2 regions of the Paenibacillus sp. FSL H8-0260 genome follow, and region 2 is predicted to be linked to the other one. Evidence: riboswitches for the same ligand, from Rfam matches in the RefSeq annotation. Region 2 holds a riboswitch; the other holds the start of a gene.
The links. A riboswitch is a leader RNA that binds a small molecule or an ion and turns the genes downstream of it on or off. The one in region 2 is predicted to bind cobalamin.
Positions count from the first base shown of each region.

Region 1: linked by a shared signal. The riboswitch ahead of MHI51_RS07055 (Ig-like domain-containing protein) and the one ahead of metE (5-methyltetrahydropteroyltriglutamate--homocysteine S-methyltransferase) in region 2 are both predicted to bind cobalamin.

Region 1 covers NZ_CP150298.1:1,612,973-1,629,420, reverse strand. Annotated here, with positions in the region: gene MHI51_RS07070 (RHS repeat-associated core domain-containing protein) at 1-145, opposite strand, end outside; gene MHI51_RS07065 (DUF5071 domain-containing protein) at 571-957, opposite strand; gene MHI51_RS07060 (RHS repeat domain-containing protein) at 986-6,736, opposite strand; gene MHI51_RS07055 (Ig-like domain-containing protein) at 6,790-8,652, opposite strand; cobalamin riboswitch at 8,983-9,176, opposite strand; gene sigK (RNA polymerase sporulation sigma factor SigK) at 9,474-10,175, opposite strand; gene MHI51_RS07045 (DUF2264 domain-containing protein) at 10,383-12,242, opposite strand; gene MHI51_RS07040 (glycoside hydrolase family 88 protein) at 12,253-13,389, opposite strand; gene MHI51_RS07035 (hypothetical protein) at 13,462-15,270, opposite strand; gene MHI51_RS07030 (DUF2264 domain-containing protein) at 15,344-16,448, opposite strand, start outside.
Region 2 covers NZ_CP150298.1:4,991,926-5,008,373, forward strand. Annotated here, with positions in the region: gene MHI51_RS22280 (hypothetical protein) at 1-216, opposite strand, end outside; gene MHI51_RS22285 (helix-turn-helix domain-containing protein) at 428-745, opposite strand; gene MHI51_RS22290 (hypothetical protein) at 870-1,193, opposite strand; gene MHI51_RS22295 (Gfo/Idh/MocA family protein) at 1,217-2,149, opposite strand; gene MHI51_RS22300 (TVP38/TMEM64 family protein) at 2,316-2,936, shown strand; gene msrA (peptide-methionine (S)-S-oxide reductase MsrA) at 3,035-4,021, shown strand; gene MHI51_RS22310 (DUF4349 domain-containing protein) at 4,114-5,229, opposite strand; gene MHI51_RS22315 (DUF1540 domain-containing protein) at 5,658-5,810, shown strand; gene metE (5-methyltetrahydropteroyltriglutamate--homocysteine S-methyltransferase) at 5,951-8,254, opposite strand; cobalamin riboswitch at 8,409-8,615, opposite strand; gene MHI51_RS22325 (undecaprenyl-diphosphate phosphatase) at 8,715-9,575, opposite strand; gene MHI51_RS22330 (DedA family protein) at 9,626-10,249, opposite strand; gene MHI51_RS22335 (FtsX-like permease family protein) at 10,267-12,216, opposite strand; gene MHI51_RS22340 (ABC transporter ATP-binding protein) at 12,191-12,961, opposite strand; gene MHI51_RS22345 (sensor histidine kinase) at 13,047-14,054, opposite strand; gene MHI51_RS22350 (response regulator transcription factor) at 14,051-14,752, opposite strand; gene MHI51_RS22355 (hypothetical protein) at 14,915-15,367, opposite strand; gene MHI51_RS22360 (hypothetical protein) at 15,610-16,122, shown strand; gene MHI51_RS22365 (IS3 family transposase) at 16,103-16,448, opposite strand, start outside.

The DNA.
Region 1 (16,448 bases), 3.4 Mb from region 2:
TAAATCGCCCTATTGAAGGATCATAATATCTAACCTTAAGATAGATTAGTCCCGACTCAGCATCTTGTAACTCTCCTGTATATTTGTATGGGTTGTCAAATCGCCTGAATTGACTGCTATTTTCATTAGTTTGATTTCCCCAAATATCATAGTCATAACTCTTAAGAGTCGTCTTTCTATCATATGCGTCGATAATTATGGTATGCGTGCAAACACGTGTTAACTTAGATATTTAGCATGGACATCGAATTTATTTTATTACAAACGTTTTATTTTCTTATGCAATTAGTGGATAGCATATCATCATTATTGTTACTCCAAATTTTTATTCGAAAGATAGTACCGATTGATTTCATGAATCTCCATTATTATTTTCTACACAAATTACATATCAATTGACTAATTATTATTTAATCTGCTTTAACATAGAAAAACTGCACCTCAAATTGTGAGTTTAGTCAACAATCGAGGTACAGTTCAGAGTGTTACACATGAGGTAGAATGTCTTACATTCTATAATTACTCACTCGTGTAATATTATAATTTAAACTAATATATAATGATTTAATTTCAAATTAACCTCTCCAAAATTTCCATTGTGATTTCATCTATACCTGCGTCTTTATCATCAAGAGTTGGATAAGTGGATAACCGCTGAAGATCTGGTACTAACTCCAATTTATCCCTCAAAGATAATTTATCAAACAATAGACTTAAGATAGAACACTTCCACAGACCATCTTCAGAATTTAAAATATCTCTAATAAATGGAACTAATTCTGAATTGAATTGTAATAGGATATCACTAATCTCTATTGAAATTGGCCAATTTGAATCTTGAAGCCATTCAAATAAATCAGGTAAAATCGTTCTAATAGCATCCTTATCACATTCCTGCAATATTTTCACACTATCGAAATCATGTTTATCTTTTGGTAATAATTTTCTAATGCTCATAATATTCCTCCAAATCAAAATTCACTTACTAATACTTAATACATATTTTTTGTAATAGTTTTGTTAGATAATACGGATTATCCGGTGAATTTTCTCTTGATGCCATCCATAACTTATGCTCATACGGGTCAACTGCAATAATAGCAACGTGACCAGTTGCAGGTTTATCAACAAAGGCATATAATTTCCCAGTTGCATTCACTGCTTCCATTGTAGTAAGAACTCCTTTTGGTTGCCGCGGTGCAAGAAAAAAAGACAAACCCAATGCATCTATTCCTGGTCGTGGCGTAAGGTTTTTATTACCTAAGCCATTATTTCTAAAAATAAGGCGATCATCACCAGATGGGTTCATCTCATCTACTTTAACTTGATCCATTGCTATTACTGATGTAATCCCTGCCGCTTGAATTAATCCCTTTAAAATAGAACCTCCAACTGAATTTGGATATGGTGCCGCCACTTCATTTTTTTGAACTTGAAAAACCTGAATATTCTGAGCTTTCTTTATTGCTTCCTCTTTCTCATTATTATAAATTTTCATAAGTTGAGTTATTGATTTTCCTGGATTTGAATTCTTAATATTATCAGGGATATAGATACTACTTGTACTTGTACATCCGCCACTATGAGCATATCTGCCGTTACCAGATTCACAATAGTTTCCACTAGGATCTGTATATAATAAAGGATTATTTTGGACATACGTATATAAATTTTGACTCAGTGGGTTTGTAATCTGCCCATCATAAGTATCCTCCGTTATAAACCTTCCTATTGAAGGATCATAATATCTAGCCTTAAGATAGATTAACCCCGATTCATCATCTAGTAACTCACCTGAATATTTATACGGGTTGTCAAAGAACCTTAATTGATTACTATCTTCATTAGTTAGATTTCCCCAAATATCATAGTAATAACTTTTAAGGGTTGCCTTGCTCCCATCTGCATCAATAATTTTTACAATATCACCATGAGCATTATAAAAGTAATATCCAGCTCTTGAATTAACATAATCTTTTCTAAATAACAATTTACTTCCTTGAATATTTCTCGCTTTTGATTTCCCACTAGCATCAAGCTCATCAATAACTTTCCCATTCACATAAACATATCTAGTGAAGACTCCATTAACTGTTTTAGTTGCCCTCAATCCATCTGGATAATATGTGTAAGTAGCACTATCGTTACTATCACTATAAGCCTTTAATAAATTCAGACTATTATACGTATATTGTTTTGATTCCATTAAGAGATCAATTTCTTCTGAATCCTTTGAAGTTGCCCTATCCCCATTTGCATTATATGTGTAATTTTTGTTTGCAGAAGGAACAGGATTTTCATCCATTATTCGATTAAGAGCATCGTATTTATATCCCGCAATAACACCATTTCCATCAATTTTATCAATGTTTCCAAACCCATCATATGAATAAGTTTCATTGAAATTTGTTGTTGAGCTATCGTTTATACGATTGCTGAAAACTTCACCAAAGGCGTCAGTTACAGTTAATTGCTCAAGTGATCCTGGAAATGTGGTTCTAATGGAATTAAAATCGGATGAAGTAACATTTACATTAGTTACTGTTCCCATATCAGGATATGAGACTGTATTTATTCTATTCAAATTATCAAATTCGTAAGATACTTTTTTCCCATCAGGATAAGCAATTGTATTCATCCTATCAAAGCTATCATAACCTAAAGTATAACTAACTCCCGATACAGACTGTACATCTAGTCTTTTCCACTGGTCATAATGATATGTTATTTTATTATTCTCACTATTCCATGATTTTGTAATACCTCTAGTAGTAGAATCGTATTCAAACTGTTCCCAATACACCTCAGTTCCATTTTTAGTTATTGATTCACGCTCTTTTTGATTATCATGAGTATATGAGTAATTGTGTATTTGTCCTACTCTATCAGTAGCCTTATTCAAATTCCCATTTACTCCATACTCATATGTTTCTTTTTGATTACTGTTGTTCTTTTCAGATAGTTTCCAACCTATTTCATTGTATGAATTGTATTTTTGAAGGATATTGTTTCTATAAATTTCAATGACTTGTCCTAAACTATTATGTGTATACCTCGTTTCTTCTCCTTTAGCATTCATTATATAGATTAAATTGCCTTCACCATCATATCGGTATTTGGTTATATGGGTATTTCCATCTTTATCCTCAATTTTTTCAGATGAAATTTTCCCAGTAGGTGTATAAGTATAACTTTTAATTCTTAGCTTCAATCCATTTGGTGTTTTTTCAACTAATTTTGTTAAGCGACTATTAAAATCATAATATGAGGTTTCTTTTTTTCCATCACTAAATGTCTTTTCAATTGTATCCTGAGATATAGCTACATTATCCGAGCGCTCAACAACATTTGAATATAAATAAGTTGTAGTTTCTCCAATTGCATTTGTTTCTTTAACCACACGTCCATTAGTATCATATACAAATTCTACTTTTTTATTAGAGTCTCCGTAAGGCATTGTTTTTGTAACCATTACACCATCAGGTACTTCATTTGTATTAATAGTCCGTGTTACACCATTAATAGTCCGTTGTTGTTTTGTAAGTGTCCCAAAAGGTGTATAGAATTCATCATCAATTTCTCCATCTGGCATAATGGTTGAAATCTGGCGTGTACTGTTATTATAAATGTATTTCTTTTCTGTTAAAATACCAGTTCCATTATTAACTTGTCTTAAAATCAATCTATTCAAAACATCAAATGTATCAATAAAACTACTACCATCAGGATATGTAGTTTTTTTCAATTTACCGTCAAGATAATATTCATACCCTAAAGTTAAATCTTGAGCACTTGCTCTTTCTTTCAGTTTTACCTTTGTTGTCTCATATTTCACATTTCCTTTGTCAGTATAAACAAAATTAATTTCTGTATCATTATTTCCCAAACCAAATTGTTCACCCCTCATATTGGTTTTGATTTTAGTTGGTGCTTTATGGATAGCATCATATTGAGTGTATTCAGTAGTCTTCAGATCGCTCTTCATCACATTAGAAGGATTCTTGTAACTATATGTCTCAACTGTAATCCAAAGTTGATTTCGATTGTTAATATTAAAATCTGTATCTGGATAATAACTATTTTCTTTGGTTGTCTGAATATCTCCACCTTGCTCAGTATAAACTGATTTACTGAGTTTATGATTTGGCCCATTGTATTGCATAACCGCCATGTTACCCAAGTTATCACTTTGTGTTAAAATATTCCCCCAATCGTCATAGGTATATAGAGATGGAATTTTTTCTGAAATCGAAGTTATAGAATCGGGATTCATTAAACTATTAATATCATCTATTGAATTATTCGCTACAAATGTAGACTTTTTCTTAGGTTGAATTTGACCCGTATCATATTCGTATTGAGTATAAACATTATTATAAACTTTATAATAGTTATTTGATTGATCTTTTATCTTATAACCATATTGATACAATTCATTTCCATTTGGTGCGTTGCTTATCATGCTATAATCCATCAAAAATCTTGAACTATTTAAGTAATAATGTAAAGACGATACTTCTTTTTTTCCATCTGCAGCTGTTACTTTCTTAAGTATAGTTTGTTTATCACCGAAACGTGATGAATTCCTTAAGCGAGCGATATCTTGTTTATTACTTTTCCAAAATTCATCCACTTGCCACCCATGATCATTGTGTACATTGGAATAGTAATTAGAAATAATAATCGGTTTTGAATCCTCAGTGTAAATATAATCCAATGACTGAACTGGATGATAAGATACGTATTCTAATGCATATTTATCTTGGTATAATCTTGCTACTTGACCTTGGTTCATTAATGATGTGGAATTTCTCCATGCCGAGTCATAATTCGCATATGAAAATCTAGCTGTCAGGCCATTATAATACTGAATGTCCTTTAGAAGTAAATATGGAACTTCTCCGGAAGTAAGAATATTATTTTTTTGAATACTATTTGCTTCAAAATAAGTATTATCAGACCAGCCATAGCAATTATAAAAGTTATTATAACTAATATTTAATAATTCACCTGCCGAATTCGAATAGAATCCATTTAAAGGTGTATAAACATTAAAATTAAAATCAGCCAACTTCGTGGAGTCTACCCCATAGTAAGTATATTCTTCCATTTTCACTACAGCATTAGTTGTATAGTCATATACAGAATTTAAATTCCAATAAACAACATCTTCAGTCACATTTTGATATCCACTTGTTGTCCATTTCCTAAATGTAATAGTAGCCTTCTCTTGAGTTGTACTATACATTATTTTTTTTACTCTTACAGATCCATCATCCAATAATAGGCCTGAAATTACATTATTCGAATCCCTAAGTATCGTAATAATTCTTTGATACGAATCAGTAATAACAATATTATAATTATTCGTAGTTGCATCTGTATTGAAAACGTAGGTAACCTGGTCGCCAGTTGCATTGCTTTTACTGACAATATTACCCTGATCATTAAACTTGTATTTTATTTCATTGTTTAATTTAAGAATAAAGTAGTATTTAGAAACTCCATTTTCAGTATATGGCTCCTTACTAAGAACTACATTTTTATAAGGATAATTAAAGATCGTTAAATCATGAAATTCATAGGAATCTCCGCTTTCTAATGTGAAAACAGTTTTTTCATATGGCGTGATCATTTCTTTATAGGAATACCCATCTTGATAGCAAGGTTGTGGAGTATTGATATAGCAGGATGAACTTTCATGAGTGTTTACAACTTCCGCCTTTATTTCCGATTTTTCCATAACAGGAATATTTAAATTCCATCCTGCTGCTATATATGCAACACGATCACCCTTTTCTAGAGGAACAGCCTCATTGCCGCCATTTTGCTCATAGAATTTACTTGAAGTGCTAACTCCTATTTCTAACTTAGGCTTCAATAATTTACTATTTAAAGAATTGTAAGTTCTTTTCAAAACAATATCTAGATCCGATTTCCCTTTAATTTCAAGATCCACAACACTTCTATTTGCTGTCCGATACACGGAATCAACAAGATCATCCGTATTAACTTTGTAATTATATACGTTTTTAGATTCAGTGATAGTATACTTTTGATTAGTTGGGCTGCTAGCAAAGGTATTAGTAGCAGCATTTTTCTTGCTTTTCAAGGTATTGGCTGCCTGGCTCTGTTTTGACAGTTGTTCATGAACCTCACTTTTGTATATTTTCTCATCCGCAAGTGTAAGCATCGGTTTATGTTCATTTAAATATTTGGTAGGATTCTTATAATAATCTAAAAAATCCTCAGCCATTGGTACATATTGATACAATTTTGTTCTAGAGGTTTCATTTAGAGAAAGTAGGAGATTCACAGCTTCTTTTTCATCCCAATTAGAAGCTTCAAGTTTCTCAGTGTTGGTTAGATATTGAGAGAATTCTGGATAAAAATAAGCTGTTATTTGTTTCATTTCACTTGAAAATTCATCGAGGAATGCTTTAGTCCGATCACTCGGTTGTACAGAAGGCTTTAAGAACTCTTTATTTCTCCTCAAGACTTTATCAAATATTGATTCAGAACCAAATTCATCTCCTATTAACTCTTCCTCAATTGGAGTCTCAAGATCCTCACTTTTTATATTTATGTTTTCTGAAGATGCTAAAGGCGTTTCTTCCACCGCTGGAGACCCTTCATTATAATCAGACTCAGCAAATACATTCTGAACAGTTTGTAAATTATTAAAACTAGACATTGTGATTAGCATTATTAATATTAAGGATATTATTTTTTTCACTATTATCACCTCAGTTAAATATTCAATCAAAATTTATCAACTTTTATATCAAGCTACTGTATTAACTTAGTAATCGCAGAAAGTAAATTTCCATTACCATCGTATACATAGTCGCGCCGATAATTAATATTCCCTTTATGAATAATAATTGCCGATAAACGATTATCGGAATCATAAATATATTCATTATTATGACTAGTATCAAACTTGATAACGTTTACTGGAAGACTTGAATAAGAATTCATTGATCCATTACCTAATTGACCAACCTCATTATTTCCCCATGTTATAACCGCATTTTCTGTAAGCGCTATACTATGTGATTCCCCTGCATCTATTTTCAATACATTAGACGCTTTCACTTTGGTAGGAGCAAGTTTTCTTTCAGTCGTGCCATCTCCAAGTTGGCCCTTGTTATTTCCTCCCCAACTCCAAACAGTCCCATCTGACTTTAATGCTAAAGAATAATTTCCACCACCGCTAATAGCGATTATATCTTTTAGTAGACCTACCCCATTTTCCCCTCTTACTTGGACAGGAAAACGACGTTCTATTGTAGAACCATCACCGAGTTGCCCATTATCATTCTGCCCCCAGCTCCATACGGTCCCATCATCTTTTAATACCAAGTTAAAATTATCTCCTGAACTAATTGCTTTAATATTTGTCATTGGAGGAGCATTATTCGGTCTCATTAGTATTAAACGTGGAATATTACTACCTACGAGGGTTCCATTCCCTAGTTGACCGTGATTATTGCCCCCCCAAACATATACATTTCCATTTGAAGAAAGTGCAATAGAATGTGTCTCACCAACATCTGAAGCTATGATATTCGTAAGAGGAATCCCATTTACTCCTTCGATTTGTTCAGGAATTGTAATTAACTCTGAACTATCCCCTCCTACTTGCCCATATTGATTATCTCCCCATCCCCATAATGATCCGTTCGATTTAACAGCAAGAGTATGATAGAATCTACTGCTAATATTATTTACATTTGATAATCCATAAATGGAAGTTGGAAAGACAGTAAAATCAGTCTGATCTCTAGCAGGACCCAAACCCAAAAACCCCCAATAATTGAATCCAAAAGCCGTCACTGTACCGTCAGTTTTCAAAGCATATGTGCTATAAGTACCACCAGTGATGCCTTTATTCATCGCAACCACATCGGTGCCAGCTAACTGTATTGGTTTATTACTAGATGGAGTTATAAAGTCTCCCAACTGTCCCATATCATTACTTCCCCATAACCATAAATCTCCATTTGCACCTATAAAACCACTCTTATCTATACCAGCATATATTTCCCCACCAACTTGTGCACTTTGAGTTAAAAATGGAACTAATCCATTAGTACTTTCACTTAAAAAAATAGATTTCATTAAATGCTTACCATGAGTAGAATTAATCACACTAAAATCATCATATGTGGATTCAACTACCGTTAAATTTTGATATGTAGAGTTTATTACAGAGTCTTGTTGATGACTCTCGTCACTAACAACTTTAAATTTAAGTATGTAATTGTCTTTCAATTTTTCTCCATTTATATTTGAAAGGGAGTACGGAGGTATATACAAAATATATTCTTTGGCGTTTTCCAAAGCAATTTGCGGGGTTATTATTAATTGATGACCTTCGATCGATTTCGTTATATCTATCGACTTGTTACTATTAATATCCACTAAATTAATCAAATTAAAGAATTGACCTTCGCTAATACCCTGATCAAATTCCACATTCAACGGAGAATCTTCTGATAAATCAATTGTTTGTTCTTCTGGAATCAATTTTAATCCAACAAATGACTCTTCTGATTTATTTATACTATCAGCATTCACATAAGATATAAGGCTATAAGATGCAATTAAAAGAAATAAGGCAAGCAAAAGTGCATTATATTTCTTCATATTTTTTCTCTCCTATCAAATAAATTCGCTCTCACGAAAATGTACAACTGATAAAATCAATTGTACAGTATTATTTAACAACTGATTCTATTTTGCCGCGGTATAAATATAGGAGAATTATCGATGGTGATACAACATCAGTAACCACTAATAGTACATGTCAACAGCAGCACCTCTGAAGCTAACAACGAAACATTTTCCGTATTTATGAATCTTTGAAATCCATTAAGAATGAACATAATTGATTCAATATCACTCTAATAAAATAAACAGTAAAGCACCAAAAAAAAATTTGGACATGACAAAAAACACCTCCCCCATCCTCGTGGGATCTCTGAATTTATTTATGGCAGGTATTCTGACTTCGCAGTTTATTAGGAATTACACCATCAACTGTTTTTAAAGTTAACAATGTAATTCTTAAGTGCGTTCACAGTGGCGGGACCGCGTTGGAATTTCACCAACATTCCCCTTTTAAGTCACATGGAAAGTTCTATGTGATCACCATAAATATTTATTTGAATAATATACCATGAAAAGAAAAATGTTCATATCAATATTTCTAATGACTTTTTTAACATTATTTTCACATGAGATTTTGCATAATTCATATTTTGTTACAGCGTTATGATCAGTCCGCAGCGAAATATCAGTGTTGTGTGAGCTGAGCAATAAATGGGCAGACGGGCAGTTAAATTTCTGAATATGCTTTTTTTATGTTCATTTAGCCCAACTACTTGAATTAACAAAAAAAGCAACCCCCTTGTTGGCAAGTCGCTTTTAACAAAATCTATTGTGAATCTTTAGTTATTTCTAAGACCCTACCGCTTAGCCTTATAAAACTCATGATACAGCTTCATCAGTGCCCTTTTCTCTATCCGCGATACATAGCTGCGACTGATTCCAAGCTCCTTAGCAATCTCCCGCTGTGTCCGCTCTTCTCCACCTGTATCCAATCCAAACCGCCCAACGACAACTTCTTTTTCCCGGTCATCCAGAATATCAAGGTTACGATAAATCTTACTCTTTTCGATCTTCAGATCTACTTCTTTAATGACATCATCCGCTTCCGAACCGAGGATATCAATGAGTGTAATTTCATTACCTTCCTTGTCTGTCCCAATTGGGTCGTGCAGAGATACATCTTTACGAGTTTTCTTCAAGGATCTTAGGTGCATCAGGATTTCGTTCTCAATACAACGGGCAGCAAAAGTGGCTAGCTTTGTCCCTTTGTTCGGACGATAACTCTCAATAGCTTTAATCAGGCCGATGGTGCCGATGGAGATCAGATCCTCCATGTCTTCTCCGGTGTTATCGAATTTTTTCACTATATGGGCAACGAGCCGCAAATTATGCTCAATCAACAAATTGCGGGCTTTGGCATCTCCCTCAGCCATCATCCCTAAGTATCGGCTTTCCTCCTGCTCCGAGAGCGGTTGTGGAAATGCATTATTCCTTACGTATGATACCAGCAGCGTCAGTTCTTTGATCAGCAACGCAATCGTGCTTAAGAATCCAGGCAACTTGGCGACACCTCCCGCACTTGTACAATGAAACCGATCTGTTTGCCTTACGGGTTCATGGTCATCCTTATTGTATGTGGGCGTGCGCCTAGAAGTGCCTGTACGGGGGAAATTGTACAACCACAGAAATTTATTTTTCATACGAGAAATCAGTCATACTCTACTCAATTACTTGTCTTTTTAACACAATGTTGTTAGCGGTAATTCTCACTCTCTTTTGATAATAAATTCCGCTTCACTAGACGTAAGAACCTTTATGATGTCCTTATCAAAAGTAACCTTCAAAATAGACTCAGGTAATTGTTCTATAATACCGCCGCAAGAATCTCCCGACGGATCACCGTATACAGCCGAAGCCAGCCAGTGGATTCCAGGCTCAAGGAAAGTCGTCAGTGTAGGCAAAACAGTCCGGGGATGAAGCAGGTTTGTGTTGGCATTAGGCCAAATTAGCTCAGCCTTTTCGTAGCCGATCAAACCCTTGACTCCGCTTATTCCCCATGCTGTAGATACTGCCGCGGTTGTAAGGCCGATCTGCTGTTCCACCCCCGCTTCCTGACCAAGCGCGAAGCCGCCCTCTGCGGCGTCCAACGGTCGTCCGGTCTCGATCCGGTGTATCCGAATATGCCAGGGCAGCCCAGCAACGATCCAGGTCCGAACCTCCACATTAGTCCATGGCTTCCAGACAGAGTGCAGCACATTGTCCACAATTCTTGACTCCATATTCCGCCGTCTGACCCGATACAAGTTGTCCCCGCTCTCACTCAGAGCGAGCATGGAATCAAATGCACCCTGAGACAATCCCCATTCGGAGCGGGGTACACTGAACCCGAAGCCTGTTGAGTATACGAATTTCTCATACTTGGCAGACGTGTGGGTATGCTCATTCGTATATAGATGACCACTGTTGAAGGCAGCCACATGGCCGGAAGCAGGTTCGCGGACAATGACAAGATGCGCAGGCTTCTGGACTATAACTGCAGGAATATCCGGCAGCGGCAGTTCCTCTTCCTTCCAGAATGGATGCTCCGCGCTGAGAGCCAATGGCAGGAATGTCTTTAACGCCCAGTAGGGGGAACCGGGAGCGTTATAATTCTCCGCCATGACCAAGTTGGGGTAGGTATAACCAATCGTCAGAATGCCTCCGGCATCAAAGATCGGCTGGCTGAACCACCAGCGCAAATTGCGCAGTACTAATCCTTTGACCACACCTACAGGGAATCCTTCAACGCCTGCATAGACGAGGGCACCCCAGAAAGCAGCCTGGGCAAAACGGTAGGTTAAGCTCCTTCCATAAGGAAGGGCAGATCCGTCCGGAGCGAACCAGCCCAACAATTCGGTGGCAAAAAGCCGGGCCCGTTCTTTGAACACCTGTGAACGTTCCGGGTCCTCCTGTTCCATCAGCTTCGCGTACAGTAGCGCATAGTAATGGATGGCAAAAGGAACATAATAATCGCTATGCCCGTTAATTCCATCACTGTACCAGCCATCACCCAGATAAAAATCATCCATTCGCTTCAGATTGTTCTCCAGCTGCTCCGCGTCGTAGGGGCGGCCGATTCTGCGGAATCCAACATTAACCAGCACGTTGAAGAACAGCCAGTTGCAGTCATAGCAAGGATGGGAATTAATCTGATTCAGCCAGCTGTACAATTGCTCCTGTTCCTTCTGGGTAAGTGGTGACCAGATCTGTCCAGGAATGGCGGCTAAGGCGAACCCGAAGACCGCCATCTCTACCAGACGCTGGTCATAATCTTGAACTTCACCCCAGTATTCTTCATGGGCAGGATCCGTGCCGTGGCGTATGCCATCCAGCACAGTATCCCAAAGCCCGCTTTCTCCACCTCCCATGAGCAGGGGCACTAAGCCCCACAATACCCGGGAGAAACCTTCCATTTCTGCAGTTACTGCTGGATAGCTCGCTCCTGTCCCGCCGATTGCCAGCCGTGCACCGCCTCTGCTGTAGAGCGGCCGAAGCGGATCTGTAAGCTGTTCAAGAGCAGAGACCAGATCCTCCCGGGTCTTTAGCGGATTTTTAGCAATAGTCGTAAAAGTCTTTTCAGTCTGCATTATATGCCCCCTATTCCCAGTAGAACGGTCCGGCATCTTTTAGCCGGGCTAGCGCTTCGACATAGAAGAAATCACCATAGATAAGCGGAACATCTATATTCCGATTCTCAGGATAGTTACTCGTACCATGAAGCAGCAACCCTTCTTCTTCTGCATTGTCCCAAGTTCCATAATTCCGAAAAAGGGATTCAGTAATTCTTATAGCCCCGTTCCGATACACATGAGCCTCCGAGTCGTCCACCTGGCTAGCCAGCAGGAGCAAGCCACTCGCTGCACAGGAACCTGCAGAGCTATCCCGAATCTCCCCAACTTCACCGGGAGCACGGAAATCCCAATGTGGAACGTAATCTTCGGGCAGACGGGTCAAGAAGAAATGTGCGACCTGCTTGGCTGCATTGAGGTAACTCTGTTTGCCCGTATGATGATAGGCCAATGACAGTCCGTAGAGCGCCCAGGCTGCCCCGCGCGACCAAGCCGACTCGGGCGCATAACCTTGCCCGCCAAGCTTTTCAACCACTTCGCCCGATTCCGTGTTGAATTTGACGATGTGATAAACCGAACCATCCGGCCGGATGAAGTGCTCCAGCACCGTATCCATATGCGCCTCAGCGATATGCCGATAACGTGGATCCCCTGTTACTTCGGAGGCCCAAAAAAGCAGGCTGGTATTCATGCAGCAATCGATAATGGCTACCCCGCTGTTATCCTCGCCTTCACTCCATGGATTCCAGGCCCGGATGTAGCGTCCTTTCAGATTGAAGCGGGCCGCCAGATAGTTAGCTGCCTTCAACGCCCGGACTCGTGATGCTTCTCTGCCCGTGAGCTTGTAGTTCGCAACACTGGTCAACAGCCACATAAAACCTAGGTCATGGTCCAGCTTCACATAACCATCCAGCACCTCGTCAAGCCGTTCCTCACACTGCTCAGCAATCGCTTTCAAATCCTCATCACCATTCTCAGCATAGAGCTGCCAGAGCATTCCCGGCCAAAAGCCAGCCGTCCACCAGTTTGGTGCTTCAAGCACGTATTTGCCGCCTTGACTGGCATGGGGGAATTCTGCACCGATTCTCCGGCTGTTCGTTCTAGTCTTCTCCAAGGCTTTGCCCCAAGCCTCGTCTACCCAAGCTTGCTTTACTAATCTACTCATCTAAATCCCGCCTTTATCCGAATTAGCCTCTACCCTCTGATAGAGGACTTTTTATAAGCTCAGGTCCATCTTTTATAGAAATTGAAAAGTGAATGCCAGTTTGCCCACCGCGCCAAGCTGAAGCACATGGAAGTCCAGACTATACCAGAGCTTCTCCATGCCAAAATGATCCCGGTACATATGCACAGTAATCTCCGGCTCAACTTTCAGCCAATCGTATGTCACTTCAACGCCGCGAGCGGTAGTCCCCGGCAGCAGCAAGGTACCCGGATGAAGGAGCTTAGGCTCACGCCAGGTGACAAACCGCTCCGTCCAGCTCGCCGGAATTCCCGCATACCGGTAAGTGTCTGTAAGCTCCAGCCGTGGACATTCCTCTTTATACCAGACGAACGAACGGATTAAGGACTGTAGTCCTGTTACCTGATACGCCTGTGTCAGATCCAATGTCAGCTCATCATTCTCCTCCGCCGATGCATGCAGCACTGTGGAGCTGAACGCCCGACCGGCCAGCTGATACTGGCCATCAATGATCGGCAGCGAATGACCCTGCGATCCATTGCAGTCATACTGGTAACGGCCAGCCCCAAAATAATCAGCAGTATACTCTCCGCTTCCAAGATCGGATGCGTAGATCTCTCCCCGGCCGCTCAGAATGAAATGTCCCAGATCATTATGGTTATGCGGTTCAGCATTGTGCCCGCCCTTGGCGGCGAATCCGAATGAACCCGCCTCCGACACATGACGCGAGACAAGCCAAGCGGCATCAGGGAGATAATAGCTGGCGGCTCGCCAAGCTTCGTCCTCCTTGCCAGCTCTGGTCCAGATCAGATTGCGGAAAGCCGGTGCAAAGCGGCTGCAATGATCTTCAGTGTAAGGAGCGCGCAAAGCGGATGGGGGGCGTTCGACATCCGTACAGACTTCCGCCAGATAATGGGACAATCCCATATGTACTAGCACCTGAGGCACTGAATCAGAGAAATTGGCTACATGACTTCCGTCAATGAAACATTTTTGTTGGAAGCGCGCGATTTGCGCTACCTTCTCTTGGTTGAACCAGTCCAGTCTGCCTGCGCTTCTGGAACAGAGGAGATCGCTATAATAAGTGAAATAACCAAACCCATAATTCCAGTACCCAAGGCCTTCCAGACAGGCACCGTCCTCACCGAACCCTTCCAGGTAATACAACATGGCGCGCTCTGTCCTCAGCAGAATATCCGCAAGCATGGCTGGGTCCTCCACAGACAGCAAGGCGGCAGCCCCGATTGATCCCGCACAGACCGCTGCCCAATTATGCCGCGCTGTCTCCCAATCATAAGGACCATTTTCAAGAAATGGACGAAACAGTCTCCGCTCTACTTCATGGTGGATTCGGGATCTCAGAAGCTGCGAAAGTCGTTCCCCGAGCAAAAGTAAAACTTCACTTAAAGTAAATCCGGTCTCGGAAGAAAACAGATCAATATACCGGTTGATATCAGCTGCATTATGATCCGCTGGGAGGTGGGCCGGAAGACACCAGGTGTACTCATCGCAAATAGCCCAGAGGATGTCCTCCAGCTTCTCCAGTACTTCCGGATGATCCGGCTCCAGCAAAGCCAGAAATACATAAGTATTCAGCCTTCTTCTCCGTTCAAAATAGACCCGTTCATATTCCAGCCTTGAACCCGTACGCGAATAAATGGAAAATAACGTATACGACATTTCAGGTATAGACTGCCCGTCCAGCCTTACCGCCTCCGCGCGGATCTCGCTGATATCTGCCTGTAGTACTCCCGATGATAACGCCCGTTTCCAAAAAGCAGCCGCATCCCCCTTTGGATAATATAAGCTCAGATCGACTGGCTTCATTTCATGCACTATTTCCAAAAGCATCTGTTTATTCATGCCTTTTTTCCTCCTTAAAGGTCAGTCAGTTCCGCGAAGCATCTTATTCTTCACTAATATGGCTGAATACTTTTTATTCCAAGGCATGATCTCTCATAACATCCTCACCGGCTGCAATTTTTAGTGAAGTCCATTTCATCTCTTCCCCTGACCAGAATGGATCAGAAGGGAGCAGCCCCAGCGGGAGGAATACGGAGGCGCATAAATAAAGACTGCCTGTATTGATATAGCTCTCCGCAAGCTCCGGCTGATAACCGTATACCCCCGGACGTAGCCATCCGGACTCATCAAGCGTTCCCGGATATTCCATAATTCGCGTAATCACAGCTGTCAAAGCGCAGCGTACCTGTGCAGGGGGCAATGCTTCCTCCAAAAAATGCTGCAGCGCCGCCTGCGACAGCAGTTGAAACGCCCCAAAACGGTAAACGATCGAACGCCCGATAAAGGGATAGGTTCCATCCGGTGCAATGATCCGTTCGAGAACAGTAGCGTATCGCTGTGCCCGTTGCTGAATCAGCGGTTTCAATGCGGAATATTGCTCCGACTCCTGTTCAAAAAGTGCCACCACATCCACCAGCATCGGCTGAATAACAAAGCTGTTGTAATAATCCCAGTGAAAGTCCTTGCCATCCCCGTAAACTCCGTCGCCCTTATACCAATCCATGAACATATGGACCGCATAGCCAACGCGCATCCGGTCATATTCAGGATCGCCAAGTATATACAAAGCGGCTTCCACCATTGCGCTGAACAGCAGCCAGTTGCTGCCGCTTGGCGCTGTCCGGCGTGTCTGCTTCAGCGCTGTTATTACATTGCCTTTGACCCGCGCACTCAGCTTGCCGGCAAGCTGCTTTGGCGCACGCACCAGCGCGTGTGCCAAGAATGCCGCATCAACCAGCGGTTGGCCTTCAGTCTTGAATTCCATATAGTCAGGTGAATTCGGATCAACAGCGGCATCAATGGCTTCCAGCATTAGCCCGGCATAACGCGCTCTAAGCTGTTCTTCCTCACCCTCAAGTCCCTCTAGCTCAAGCCAAGGGGCCATTCCGCATGCCAATCTCGCAAAAGCCTCCAAATGGGCAAACTGGCTCCGGTCACTATGAAACTTAGTAGGCAACTGTTCCTTTAATTTCCGCTCAGCCAAAGCATTCAGCACAGGCCCCCCGATCAGCAGCATT
Region 2 (16,448 bases):
AAAAATAGTCCCGCTATCATTGTTGCCTTTGTAGAGTGAAGAGATAATGCTGTAAGGCACGCCAATCCACGCATCCCATAAGGAATCTGGAAGATGGCTATGCAGCATGAACAACGTCTTGTCATAGATGAGCTGTACTTTGATCGAAGCGTTCTCCAGCTCAGCAACATCCTTTTTTCCATACGTTATTTCCCGGGAAAACAGGGTGGTCTTCATCTCCCTCGCCTCCTAATAGTTTTGCTATGCCTGTACTCCAGCTGAGTAGATTTGAGCAAAAACCAATATTGCAAGCGTTTCCATGCAAGGAACATACAACGTTTTTTCTATTATATTACAGATTTTTTCGATCTGTGCAAGGTTTTTATTTGAAAATTGAAAAGCCCTCCTCCGTTCTTCAGGAAAAAGGGCCACAACACGACTTTGATTTCTACTCTACCCAGCTCTCAGCCCAAGACTGAATCTGCTGCATAACAGGCTCCAGCGCACGGCCTTTGTCTGTTAGTTCATATTCAATACGCACAGGTGTTTCCGGGTATACATGTCTAACCAGAATACCCTCACCTTCCAAATCCTTCATCCGCTCGGACAGCATCTTATCGCTCATTGAAGGAATGAGGCCGGAAATATCTTTAAACCGCTTCGGTCCACTCATCAATGTCTGAATAATAAGTCCATTCCAACGTTTGCCTAAGAAAGAGAAGGCTGTCTCAAATCTGGGACACATCGAAATTTGATGTTCTTCCATTGTTCTCACCTCTCACTAGCGAAACTTACTATTAGTTAGTATATATAATATTAACACATTTCATCCCTGATGAACATCGTTTACTAAAAAAAGTTCATCTGACATTATCATTATATCCTCGTTGTCAATCCCCTGTATGTGCTTTAGATTCCCTTTTAGAGATCGCTTCTGTCACGATTTGCGCCAAGTCATCATTTCCGAATAAGGAGAGTACGCCCAGAACTGTGTCATCAGAAATATCCCCTGCTTCCTCCGCTGAAACCGTTAGGGCAAGCGCTTTTCGCAAGGCTTCATTCCCTTCTTGCTGTGGATAAGCCTGCAAATACAAACTGTGCGGGTCGAGTCCTTGATTCACGCACCACTGGGCGAATACAAGGATCATCATCTCTTCCTCACGCTTATAGCTTTCGATGATTTGTTCCTCCACTAATTTACGGTTGTCTTCCATAATTTACTCCTTTCTTAGAGACATCATTCAGCAAGCTGAGCTGCCAATCTATGACTAGGCAGAACTGCTGAAGCAGCAATACTGCATAACTCTGGTGTATTTATATTGTTCAGGAAATGATCTACCACTCCACCAAAACCTCTTCTATCCAGCACCGTATCCCAGCTTCCAAAGCTCTGGGTCCGTGGCAAAGCATTTTTTTCATATAGGATGGCTTGGTCCAGATCTGCCACTTCCACCGAACGTCCATTACCGTGCAGCTCCAGCTTCTCCAAATCAACACCCGCCTCACGAAGCATGCTATACATCCCCACTGAGCCTTGCTCCCAACCCAGCATTCCAGATGCCTGCACAAGTCGCCCCTCTCCATTGGATTGAAGATTACTGCGAAGCAGCTCATACTGATCTCCACATAACCATAACAGCAGATCAAGCATATGAATCAAGTCGTCATGCACAGTCTCACGGCTGCTGCCTAACTGCAGCTTCGTGCGATGTTTAATCGCGTGGCAATGGCTAATGCCTCCGGCTTCCTCGAGCCAACTCTTGGCAGTGACATACATTGGGGCAAAACGCCGATTAAAGCCCACGCCTAGCAGCAGCCCTTTATTTTCTGCCAGTTCTGCCATCCTTCTGGATTCTTCCAGATCATAGGACAGCGGCTTATCTACATACACCGAAATCCCATGTTCGAGACATTTTGTTACTATATCATAATGGGTCGTCGTTGGGCTATGCACAAATACTGCATCCAGATCCCAAGACAACAGCTCGTCCAAATTTGTCGTACCTTTAGGAAAACGGTAGGCTTTAACAGCTTGCTCTACTGTTGTGGATGAGTGACTGAGAACCCCCACTACCTCAACTTGTCCATGCTGAGAGAGCAGTGGCAAATATACTTTGCGGGCGATATTTCCAATCCCGATGATGGCGACTCTTTTGCGTGCAGAAACAATCAATGATCTAACTCCCCTCTTTATAATTCAAGAATTTATCTCTCTCTTTGTTCTCTATAAATGCTATTATACCTGCTTGGCGTCCGCCGACAATGATCTACACTTCAATATTTACTTTTTATCCCGTATGATGAGATGAATGAGTGGAAGAAAGGGTATATTAGCTATGAGAAAATGGTTCTCGATTATTCTTTATGTTTCGGGCACAATCCTTGCGTTTATCTACAGATATGACATCCTTAGCTGGATGAAAGAGGATCATAATCTTTTCAGCTCTATAGGGATCGCAACTTTACTGGCTCTCTTTCCAGTTGTACCGTACAAAGCGGTCATCGGATTTTTTGGTTATGCATACGGAAGTTTGGCAGGTGCTTTAATTTGCTGGGTAGCTACAACCCTTGCTGCCGCATTCCTTTTTGGCGTAGTGAAATTCTTATTTCAAGATCAAGCGAGAGCTTATCTGACTTCTATTCCCCTACTCGAAAAATTCACAAAAGGCATAGAACGGCGGCCCTTTGCTTCTATTGTCTTAGCACGTCTCTTGCCGATTATCCCGCAGACAGCAGTTAACATCTATGCCGGAGCAGCCGGACTGCCCTTCTGGGGTTATCTTGCTGCCTCAGCTATTGGAAAAATCCCAGGCATCGCCTTGTATGCCTTCCTTGGGGATCAACTGTTCCAGAACCCAGGTAATGCGATTATAGCCATTATTGTTTATGCCATTGTGCTTATTATAGCCGGACTAAGCTTTCGTTACAGTTCACAGGAAGTAAAAAACACTAGGTAACAGAGAGCTTATTTGGCGGAAGCTGGCAGGCTGTGGTTATTTGCTTTATAATTAGATTGTGATCTATTTAATTGCATTACATGAATGGAGGGATATTAATGAGTGAACATCAGACTAACCATATAAATTCCAAGGCGGAAAAAGCAACCTTTGCAGGTGGATGCTTCTGGTGCATGGTCTCGCCGTTCGAGGAATTGCCAGGCATTATTAGTGTCGTCTCCGGCTATACTGGCGGGCATACAGTGAATCCTACCTATGAAGAGGTATGCTCCGAAACTACAGGACATGTTGAAGCCGTACAAATTACGTTCAATCCAGAAATTTTCCCTTATAGCAAGCTGCTTGAGTTATTCTGGCAGCAAATTGACCCAACCGATGCGGGTGGACAATTCCATGATCGCGGCACCTCTTACGGAACGGCTATCTTCACCCATTCTGAAGAACAGAAGCAACAAGCAGAGGCTTCCAAGGCAGCTTTGCAAGAAAGCGGCCGATTCGCTAGCCCGATTGTTACCCCGATCCTCCCGGCAGCAACCTTCTATCCTGCCGAAGAATATCATCAGGGCTACCATCGTAAGAACCCGGGTCACTACAAACGTTACCGTAAGGGTTCCGGCCGAGAGGATTTTATCGAAACCCACTGGACACATAAAGAAGACAAACTAAGCTTAAAAGAACGTCTGACGCCACTTCAATATGAAGTCACTCAGAATAGCGCTACAGAGTCACCTTTCCGAAATGATTTTTGGGATCACCACGGAGAAGGCATTTATGTAGATATCGTATCTGGTGAAGCATTATTCAGTTCGCAGGATAAATACGATTCCGGTTGTGGCTGGCCCAGCTTTACACGTCCGATTCGCGATTACGCCGTGAAGGAAAAGACGGACCTCAGCCATTTGATGGTTCGCACAGAAGTGCGCAGCAAAGTAGCAGATTCCCATCTAGGTCATGTCTTCGACGATGGTCCAGGGGAAAACGGCCTGCGCTACTGCATTAATTCAGCGGCACTGCGCTTTATACCAAAAGAGGATCTGGAGAAAGAGGGCTATGGCGAGTATCGTGTACTCTTCCAGCCTGCCTAATCTTCGATAAAAGCGAAATACTGTACTGTCTTATAGAAAAGCCTCCAATTCACGGTATACCATGAATTGGAGGCTTTTTAATTCATAGGAGCTTATTCTTTATTCTCGTCCCCGTTAGCTTTCTTATCCTTTATTGAGGTTGTCACCTTTGGCTCTGCTGGTCCAGGGAGTACCGCCTTGTTCAGTTCCCGATTTTCCTGCCGTATCCGCTGGGTCTGCTGCTCCCGTCGTGCACGGATATTTTTGCGGGCAAACCAAACGATGACTAAAATAATGCCCGCACCGATTAGAATCGGCAATGCACCTGCAAGAATTACAAAAATCCACTGAAACATAACAGATAGTGCGTTCAGGCTTCCTTTTAAAGCATCCGATGCCCGTTCTAGCAATGGACCTTGCTCTGCCTTTTCCTTCACGGCTAAGCTCTCATCCGTCTGGTACACTCTAAGCTCTACCGTTGAAAAAGATACGTTCTGATCTATATATCGCATTCTGCCTTTGATCTGCTCAATCGTTTCTTGAATCGAACCAAGCTCGTTTGCAAAGGCGACCAGATCACTTGATTTCGTTGCTTTTTTCATAAACTCTGTGTATTGAGCTTCCATTAACTGCTTTGCCTTTAGACGCGACTCCAGATCAACATACTCCTCCGAGACATCCTGACCTTGAATACTGCGCTGTAGCGATTCGTGTTTTACTTTTTCCAAATTATTCAGAAAAGGAGAGAACCCGGAGGCAGGCACCTTAAGGATAAACGTCCCTCCTTGCTCATATTGCGACATGTTTTCGTTAAACTCTATAATATATCCTTTAGCCATCGTTACCATGTTGCGGATTTCAGTCTGAGCTTTACCGTAATCTTCTACTTCCATAGTCAGATTGGCATGATAGATTAGCTTCTTGTTCAATCCTTCCACGACATCACTGCCCGTGAATCCCGCGTTCCCTTGATCCGTGTTCTCTGATGTCAAACCTTTTTCAACTGGGGCTTCGTTGCCTCCCGCTGCTGTCTCAGCTTCTGCTGAGGTGCTCTTATCCGCTAATGCAGCTTTCGAAGATTGCTCAGTGGTTGCTGCAGCAGAATTACTCGTATTTCCGCCGTCACCAGCTAATTTGTCTGCCGCCGAATTGTTATCACCCGAGCCACAACCTGCCAATACCACCGCAAGAATTAATAAACATAAGTAATGCAGACCCCATTTGCGCATTCTCATTCCTCCAAAAGTGTAGTGGTTATCCCTAGCATTGTAACGTTACGGAATGTCATGTTCTGTACAGATCTCTTCCGTCTCTCATTTCTATAACGCCCCAAAACTTGGAAGGTTGCACTGGAATATGGAATTTCGGTAAATTTCTTTTGGTTTTTCTTGTTGAATACACAAAAAGCCGCATTTCTGCGGCTCTTATTGGACATATTTTTGATGTGGGAGGGTGACCCGAAAGTTAAAGAACTCATTTGCTTACAAACTCATTATTTGGTACAATTACCACGTCTAACCTAGTAAAAAAAGCCAAATACCCTCTATTCATAATGAATGAGGGCGTGACACGGCTTTGTTGAGACAAGCTCCACCTTGCTGAACAGAGCCGTTCATTGAATGATACTATCAATTACTAAAAGGGGAGGTGAACCCTCATGGCAAAAGACGTAGTTTGTGAAGTTAACTCCTGCACCCACTGGGCAGAAGAGAACAAATGCAGCGCTGAATCGATCTTCGTAGCTTTCCACAGCTCCCAAGAACCAAAACGCGCAGAAGAAACAGATTGCAAAACTTTCGAAAGTAAATAAGTAAATGCCTGAAGGGACCCTCCACGGTTCCTTCTTTTTCATTCTAACAAGATTGAGAATTATTATCAAGTAGCTGATTATAAAAAAATAAGTGAACTAAAAAGCCAGGGTAAATTACCCTGGCTCTAATTTATTTATGTCTATTTTGATGCAATAACCCCTGACTTTTCCCTCGCAATAGCAGCAGCTCTTACCATGTTACGTAGTGCATCCTCTGTCTCCTGCCAGCCACGTGTTTTCAGACCGCAATCCGGATTAATCCAGAATTGTTCAGGGTCCAGCACCCGCAGCGCACGATCGATATTCGCCGTCATTTCTTCTACAGCCGGAACCCGCGGACTATGGATGTCATACACTCCAAGACCGATTCCTTTATCATAGGCCTGCTCCTCAAAGCTGATAATCAGCTCCCCATGGCTACGTGAAGTCTCAATGGAGATTACATCAGCATCCATAGCCGATATGGAATCGATCATGTCATTGAATTCGCTATAGCACATATGCGTATGAATTTGTGTCGTAGCCTTCACATGGTTCGTAGCAACGCGGAACGACTTCACTGCCCAGTTCAGGTAATGCTCACGGTCTTCTGCCTTAAGCGGAAGTCCTTCACGTATAGCCGGCTCATCCACTTGAATCATTTCGATGCCTGCATCTTCCAACGCTTTTACTTCATGGCGAAGGGCAAGAGCAATTTGATTGGCTACCTCTTCCCGGCTGAGATCATCACGTACAAATGACCAATTGAGGATAGTTACAGGACCCGTCAACATTCCTTTAACCGGAAGCTTCGTCAACGATTGTGCATAGACACTTTCTTTAACAGTCATAGGCTGTATAAATGCAACATCCGCGTAGATCACCGGTGGCTTAACGCAACGGGAACCGTAGGATTGAACCCAGCCATTACTAGTAAACAAGTATCCGTCCAGCTTTTCTCCGAAAAACTCCACCATATCTGTACGCTCGAACTCACCGTGGACCAGAACATCCAAACCTAGCTTTTCTTGGAAGGTAATTGCATCCGCGATCTGCTCACGAACAAATCCATCATAACGCTCCTGATTCCAGACCCCTTTACGCCATTTCAATCTCGCCTGACGCACTTCTACTGTCTGCGGGAAGCTACCAATTGTAGTGGTTGGCAGAAGTGGAAGCTGCCATTTCTCTTGCTGCACCTTTAAGCGTTCAGCAAAAGGCAAACTGCGTTGGTCAGGCAAAGCTGCAAGTGCAAGCACTTGCTCCGCCACATCCTTACGGCCACGCTCAGGTAGTGCACGGAATGCTGCAATAGCTTCACGACTAGCGGCCAGCGCTGCTTTAGAAGCTTCTCCTTTATCTGCGAGGGCTGCTCCGAGCAGACTAAGCTCTGCAAGCTTCTCATCGGCAAACGCTAACGCATTCTTAACAGTCGCCTTCAGCTTCACCTCACCTTGAACGGTGACTGGGACATGCAGCAGACTGCAAGAAGGCTGAAGAATAAGACGATCAAGCGGCACATGAACGCTGAGCTTTTCTACCAGTTGCAGCTTAGCGTCTAAATCGGAACGCCAGATGTTCCGTCCATCAATAATTCCGGCACCCAGCCATTTGTCCTTCGGCCAACCAAGACGTTCGATAGAAGCCAGATTCGCTCCACCATCGTGCACAAAGTCAAGACCCAAGCCTTGAACAGGCAACTCTAGAAGTGCCTCCAACGGTTCAGCAGCTTCGAAATACGTCTGTAAAATAATATTCAAGCCCGGCACGGAGCCGGCAATTTCTGTGTATATCGAGTTAAGCAGTGTTAATTCTTCTTTACTTATGCCTGTAACAATCGCTGGCTCATCGATTTGTACCCAGCTTACCCCTTCTTGCTTCAGTTCCTGTAGCAGTTGAACATAGACTGGAACAAAACGTGCAGCAATCTTGGCGATATCTGCCGCTGCGTAACCTTTGGACAGCTTAAGGAAGGTATACAGACCTAAAAGTACCGGTTTACCTTCAATCCCTGCCTGCGATTTAGCAAAACGATAAGCCGCTAGAGGTTTATTTTCAGTCAGGCGTGGTGTTTGTGTGCCGATCTCTGGAACGATATAGTGATAGTTCGTATTGAACCATTTGGTCATCTCACAGGCAGTAGCTTCAGCATTACCACGGGCCATTGCAAAATAAAGATCAATCCCGATGTCGCCGCCATCATACGTGTACCGTGGAGGTACAATTCCAAACATAACAGCCGTATCCAACACATGGTCATAAAAAGTAAAATCATTCACCGGAATAAGCTCAATTCCTGCCTCTTGCTGGGTCTTCAAATGCTGCAGCTGAATTGCTGCCATTTCGGAGCGGAATTGCTCTTCATTTATTTTCCCCTGCCAGTAGGCTTCCAGTGTCTTTTTCCACTCGCGGTTCTTTCCGATTCTCGGATATCCAAGATTACTTACTTTTACTTTATTCGTCATCTCGATACACTCCCTCTTCCATCTCTTATTTCAAACTCCAAAGCTACTTGCTTTCCTATAAAAAAGAGCGCCCTTCCCTAAAAAAGTCAAAGGGAAAGACGCCCATGATATACCCATGGTTAACGTCTAACACCTCCCTATCTTCCGTAGGTGAAGCAGTGCTGTTGAAACAGGCAGGTCTCCTGGCTAGCGGCGTCAACATCTTGAGCAGTCTTCCCAGCAGTAGTAAATTGCCAGTGACCTCTGTTGCTCGAGATTCTTCCGTTACAGTGGCGGGACCGCATCGGCTTCGAACCGAATTTCCCTATTAAGCCTACCGAATTACTATTTTCCGGTCAGCACCTGTCTCCGATATCATTCATCATTTGAGTGTCTTAATCTGATGTCATCATACGTGAAAGCCCCAGCAATCTGCAATAGATTACTGGGGCTTCTGTTATATCGATTCCTTATAACGGACTTAGAAAAATACGAAATATACTACAGCAGCAAGAATTATACGGTATATAGCAAACGGTAAGAGCTTGATACGATTGATCAGTTTTAAGAAGAAACGCATCGATAACAGCGCAAATAGGAAGGCACTAATAAAGCCTGCAATAAAAAACGGCAACGCGTCCATGGTGAAATATTGCCAGTTTTTCATCAGTGACAACAGACTGGCACCTGCCATGATGGGTACTGCCATAATAAAAGTAAAATCAGCAGCGGCACGATGGCTCATCCCGAGGAGTACTCCACCAGAAATCGTCGAGCCCGAGCGTGAAAATCCAGGCCATAACGAAAAACACTGTACAAGACCTACACCAAGTGCCTGTTTGTATGTAATCTGATCTACACTCTCAGTTCTGATCTTCTTCGGCCCAAACAGATCGGCAATAATCATTAATACAGCCCCAATCACTAGACCAATTAACACTGTTGAGGTAGAGAATAAATGCTCATCAATATAATCATTAAACAGAACACCTAACACACCTGCAGGCACTAACCCTACCAGAACCTGAGTCAGCTTGAGGTGCCCGCCCTGCTCCAACTGCGGTAGCTCCTCTGTTACAGGATCCAACTGCTTACGGCTGAAACGCTTTAAGCCTAACAAATCAATGAACCGATTTCTAAAAATCACAACAACCGCTAATATTGAACCCAGTTGAATAACTACTTTGAAGGTATTTGCCGTATATTGTCCAAATAACTCCTGAGATTTCAGCCACATATCATCAACAATAATCATATGACCCGTGGAGGATACTGGAGCAAATTCGGTTAAACCTTCAACAAGCCCCAAAATAATGGCTTTAATAATCGTTAATAGCTCCATGTGTTTCCCTCCTTTTTAATAGTCATTTCTATTATCAGTCCACTACCCGCTTAGCCCTCAGTGTTCATTCTCCGGCTGCGTTTGCGGAAGTACAGAAACCCAAGAATAACTAATCCGCCAGCAATTAGTACATAGACTACATTGGAGTACACATCCATGTACATGGCAATGTCTTCCCAGGATTCGCCCAATGCCGCGCCAATAAGCACAAGCAGCAAATTCCATCCCAATGTGCCAATCGTTGTGAAGATCATAAATACTCCAAATTTCATGCCCGACATTCCCGCCGGAATCGAAATCAGACTGCGGACCAGCGGAACCATCCGACAAAACAATACAGTCCAATAGCCATATTTATCAAACCAGGCGTCAGCCTTGTGGATATCTTTTTTACTGACCCTAATTAGGCTACCCCAGCGTTCAACCAGTTTCTCTAACCGGCTCACATCCAATAATCGGCCAATATAATAGAGAATTACTGCACCCAGTAGTGATCCAGCCGTGGCAGCAATGATTACACCAGGAATCGTTAAGCTCGTCGTAGTGGTCATAAATCCTCCAAAGGGCAGGATCACTTCTGAAGGAATTGGTGGAAATATATTTTCAAAGGCCAGCATCAGAAAAATACCGAAGTAACCAAACTGCTCCATAAAATCTGTAATCCATGCTTGCATCTTGTTACCCCCATTTCTCATATCAAGTTCTTCTTCAGGTTGCGTAAATAGCGGCTGCGAATAAAAAAGAAGTATAGTCCTTGAGCAGCCAAATATCCGAGTAACACCGCGCCTGTCTCCGTTGCGATAGATAAGTAGAACAACCGTTGAAGCGCAATAAAGGCAAACACACTGTGTAAAATAGCTATTCCGACCGGCACAAAAAACAACAAAGACAGCTGAATCGTAACTATTCGATTGAGTTCTTTATCCGTAAGCCCCATCTTGGACAAAGTGGAATATTGATTGCGATCATGATCAAGATCGGTATATAACCGGAAGTAAAGAAAGCTGCCTGCCGCGATAAAAAAGACAGTACCCACCAGCAAGGAAGCAAAAAGCATTGTGTTATACAATGTTTTCTGAAGCTCAAACAGCGTGCCGCTGATCACAATCGCATACGGAGAATCACTTTCATAGGACTGTTTGCCTTTATGGGCAAGATCAGCAGCAATACCTACCGTCTGTGGAAAATCCTCTACATAAAAACCTGTATAAAGATCCGTCTGCACGGGATCAATAGCGCTGTAGAGCTCATCACTGATCACGACACCACTAAAATCCCCGCCATCTCTACCATCCAGCTCCGGCAATAAATATTCGGCGATGGGAACTTGCTCGGTATAACCTATTTCTTTAATGGCAAGTCCGTGCTGCAAGGAATAGACCGCTTTTACTCTGCCTTCTGTTAAACTGCGATCCCGCTGTGAACCAATCATCACCAGACCTTCGTTGCCCACCAGAGCATGCTCATCTGTTGGGAAACCTGCACGTTGCAGGGCGAGATTATAATCACTGAAAGCAATCAAGGGAAGGCGTAAAGTGCGATCGGGTCCAGTCTGAGCCTCAACCTCGGCATATTTAATCGGGATACTAAGCGCTTCATAAGGGAGTCCGTGCGTCTTGAGCTCTTCCTTAATTTCGTTCAGATGCTGATCAAAGGGTACACCCGTCTGATTTCCTTTGGCTACATAACCCACTGCTGCGGGATAATCCAATTTCAGCTCTCTGGAAAGTGTATGTATCGATGCAAATACCCCTACGGAAGTGAAGGAGACTGCGGATACAATCGTCACCATAAAAAACATTCGGCCATTCTCTTTCCAGCGGTAGGACAAACCGGATAAAGTGATGATATTCGTACGATGCCAATACAAGCGCCGAATGTCCTTAAGCAGCTTAACCAAACAAATACTTAGCTGGGTATAAAAGAGATACGTCCCGATAACCGTAATCGCAACGACCGGAAACATGACTTTCTCTACGGAAGCAGCTTTTGCAGTAGCCGCCATATAATAACCACTGATCAGCAGTACAGCAGAAATAATAGATAATACAAAGGATACTTTGGGTTCTTCTTCTGCCTTACGCTCTCCCTGAAACAGACGCATCAGTGACTCATTGCCGATAAAAACAAAGGTGCAAAGCGATATCAGAAAAAACAATAACACGAAGCTGCAAATCGTAAGCACAAGTGCCTGCCATGGGAGATGAAAGGTTAACAGGGGAATTCCCAAAAAAGTAGATCCGATCATCAAAAATAATTTGCCCAGAAGTAACCCGAGAAGGGTACCTGTCAGGATGGCAGAGGTGCCGATCATCATATTTTCCAGGAAAACCATGGTGTTCAGCTGTCTCTTCGTCATTCCATGCATCAATAAAATTCCGAACTCCATCTTGCGCGACTGCAGGAAGGATCCAACGGATACGAGTACGAACAAAGAACAAAAGACATAAATAATTGCCTCTGCCACCATCATCGTATGAGCCGCCGTACTATAAATTAAGCTCTTTGAAATATCCGGATGGTAAATAAACAAAGCGCACACGAAAAAGATCATCACCGAAAAAGCACTGACGACAAAATAAGCGGCATATTTGCGTTTATTACGTGTTACATTCCTATAAGCGAATTGCCGAAAGGTCATGGCTGGTTCCCCCAAGCAGAGACAGCATATCAATAATACTTTGGAAGAAAGCGCCTCTATTACTGCCCTTGTACATTTCACTATAGAAACGTCCGTCTTTAATAAAGATGACCCGGTTGCAAAAGCTTGCAGCCACTGCGTCATGTGTGACCATCAGCACCGTAGCTCCTTCTTCCTTATTCACCTCTGTCAACATATTCATGACTTCCCCTGAGGCTTTGGAGTCCAGATTGCCTGTGGGCTCATCCGCCAAAATTAACGATGGACGATGAATCATCGCCCGGGCGATAGCCGCCCGCTGCATTTGTCCGCCTGAGACCTCGTACGTGCGCTTCTTCAGCAAATGTTCGATGCCAAGCAAGGTAGTGACCTCTTTCAGCCTGCTCTCCATCTCTGGGACACGAGCACCTGCAAGCGTCAAAGGTAATACGATGTTTTCCTCTACAGTGAGCGTATCCAGTAAATTAAAATGCTGAAAGACGAAGCCTAGCTCATGACGGCGAAAAAGCGCCTTTTCTTTTCTGCTAAGCAGATTAGGATCTCGGCCGTTGATCAGAATCTGACCAGAGGTCGGTTGGTCGATGGTGGCAATCGTGTTGAGCAGCGTTGTTTTCCCGCTCCCGGATGGACCCATTATGCCAACAAACTCCCCCTTTTCTACAGAAAAGCGGATATGATTCAGCGCCTGAGTGGACACTTTACCCTCATATATTTTTGATAAATTATGAACATCTAGAATGGGCAAGTGTTACCTCTCCTTCTTTCGACTGGATTGCCTTCATTATACAAAGTGTACACATAGGTTGCTATTTCTGAAACTTACAATGCCCTTACACATTTGTAAGGTTTGTTATATCCTGCTCCCTAAATACAATCCGCACGGTGGTCCCGCTTCCTTCTTCGGAACGGATACTCACCTCATGTCCAAGCTTGCCGCAGATCTGCTTCACGAGATATAAACCCATCCCCGTAGATTCCTGAAAGGTTCGTCCATTCACCCCGGTAAAATATGCATCGAACACGCGCGGCAGATCTCCTGCTGGTATGCCTACTCCTTCATCCCGGATCTCAAGCACAGTCTGCTTATCTTCCGTGACCATCCCGTGGAAAAAAACATGTTTGCCTTCTTCAGTCGTATAACGTACAGCGTTCGTAATCAGCTGCGTAAGGACAAAAGTGAGCCATTTTTCATCCGTGGTTACGGTAATCTGCTCATTTATTTGTATAGCTGGAAATACTCTTTTTCGAATAAAAAGCCGCTTCTGCTCAGAGGTCACACCACGTACAATGGTCTCCAGATTCAGCCGTTCCACATAGAAATCGTGCTCAAAAGTATCCAGACGGGCCGTATAAAGCACGGTATCCAGTCCTTTTTTCAGACGATCCAGTTCATCACCAATTGCCGTAAAAGGAGGGCCATCCTTATCCTGAATGATCAGATGAATGACAGACAACGGCGTCTTCATGCCATGTACCCATTGATTAATAAAGTGAATATGTTCTTCTAATTTGTGGCGGTAGCTGTGCAAATCATTTTTGTAGAGGCGGAATTGCGACCCCAGTAAACCTCGCAAGCTTACGGCTAGCGGAGAATCCTGTGTAGGGCCACCTGCCTCATCGAGAGAGGAGGGCGTAGTCTCCAAACGTTCATAAAACGTGCGATTGGTGACGTAACGGTAAGCGAGGTAGCCAATCAGTAGACAAGTGCTGAGCAGCGCGGCATATAAACTTACATTCAGACCGCTGCCTCCATCCAGCCGGTACACTAATGTGATCAGGACTAGCTGGGCTAGATAGACCACAATCAGGGGGAACTGTTCCCGTAATAACAACTTCATTCCTCATCCCCCCAATTCGGAATCAAACGATAGCCTTGACCGCGCACGGTTTGTAGTCCATCTGTGATAGCGAGAGCGGCAAGTTTTTTGCGTACACGTGTAACATATACATTTAAGGTATTTTCATCCACGAAGGCTTGATCATCCCAGATTTTTTCGAGCAGCCTGTCCCGGGTAACGATGACTCCTGATTTTTGCATTAGCTCATCTAGTATCTTGGCTTCCGTGTGGCTTAAGTCCACTTTAGCTTCGCCTCGGGTAAGGATTAGCCGCTCTACATCCAGCGTCATTCCGGCAACGTTTAGTGTGCGTTCATTATTCCCACCGGCATAGGTGCCGTAGGCGCGCCGCAGCTGACTTTTGATTTTGGCCATCGCGATTTCGTAATCAAAAGGCTTAGTGATATAATCGTCCGCTCCATTTTCCAGTGCCATTACTTGGTCCATTTTGCCATCGCGGGCAGATATAAAAAGAATAGGGCAGGTTGAAATTCCGCGAATCTGGCGGCACCAGTAATAACCATCGTATTTTGGCAAATTAACATCAAGGAGTACCAGATGTGGCGTGAACGCCTCAAACTGAGTGCGGACCTGCTCAAAATCACTCACCGCCTGCGTTTCATATCCAAACTTATGTAAATAATCCTGCAGCAAAGCCACAAGTCCACGGTCATCTTCTATAATAAATATTTTGAACATATCATGCCTCCGGTCCAGCCTTAACAATATAAGGGGGTCTGCCAAATAATATATACACCGTGCATAGGGTTAGTCAAATCGGAAGGAAGAAAAAAGAACCCATGAAGCTCCTGTTTACGGCACCTTCTAGGTTCTTGGATAAGTTAGGTTTAAGGATATCAACTAGTCCCATTGTTTCTTCTGAATCCCGGCAAGAACTCTCTCTACAGGTGCCCAGCCGATAAGTTCTGGTTGGCTCCAGCCCGGAGCAGCTTGCAGATGGCAAATTTCCATGTAGTGATCTATCCTAACTATATCCCAGGCATGAATGGCCTCGCCATTCCCAAAGGCCAAAGCTACATGCCCCCAATCCTTAAGCTCACCGTCTACCAACCCTGAGCAAGCATAAAAAACAAACGCGCCAGCTGGCGGAGCCCCGGTATTCTTGTGCGCATCGTACAGCTCTGCGGATTCGCGTGCATCGCTGCCTCCCCACATTTCAATTCCATTGCTTCTTTCATAGGCATCTTCAACAAAAGCAAGACAACGCAGCGGATACTCCTGCGACCCCAGCCGCTCCTTAGCCCAACTAATGGCACTCTCAATTTCCTTGCCAAATTCCACGTCCATTACCAATATACATTCCTCCAAAGTACGAAATAGTGTTGAACACATCATACCTGAACCAGCTACTCATGAGCTGGTATTATATAGTTATCAATTAAACTATCCCAATTGTACCTGAGTGGTCATCTACTTCGGCCAACCATTACTTAAAAAACATAAAAAACCGTAAATGAGCATAGCTCATTACGGCTCTAACAAACTATAAATTGGTTTAAAGATACAGGAGTGGTGGTGATAGTGTAGGAGTGGTGGTGGTAGCAGTAGCAGTGGTAGTGGTAGCGGTAGTAGTGGTAGCGATAGCGATAGCGGTAGTAGTGGTAGCGATAGCGGTAGTGGAGGACAATGTAAAGTTGATATTGCAGACGCCGAACGGTGATATCCCATCGAACATAAGTAACTTATTGCTTGTTGGAGTAGCTCATCTGCGGGATTTATACCGTACATTTGGCTATATATGCTCCATCGGCTCCATTCTACGGGATTTATACCGTACATCTGACCGTATACGCTCCATCGGCTCCATTCTACGGGATTTATACCGTACATCTGGACGTATACGCTCGATCGGCTCTATTCTACGGGATTTATACCGTACATCTGGACGTATACGCTCGATCGGCTTCATTCTGCGGGATTTATCCCGTACATCTGGACGTATACGCTCGATCGGCTCTATTCTACGGGATTTATACCGTATTTGGCTATATATGCTCCATCGTGGACCTCTGTCAAGAAAGTGGACAGTCACGCAACAGACATTCTAGTCAATTGCTCAGCAAAACGAACTGGAGAAAGATACCCCAGCGCGCCATGCATTCGCTTGCGGTTATAGTAAAACTCAATATATTGAAAAAGTGTTTGGTAGGCTTGCTCCTTAGTTTTGAATCGCGGATTACAATAAATGAGCTCCTTTTTCAAAATGCTGTGCCACGACTCGATACAGGCGTTATCATAACAGTTACCTCTGCGGCTCATGCTGGACTCCATGCCATACGCTTTCAACTGCTTCGTGTATTCATGAGAAGTATATTGAGAACCTCTATCGGAGTGATGTAATAGACCCTTTTCCGGTTGTTTAGCTTCGTAAGCA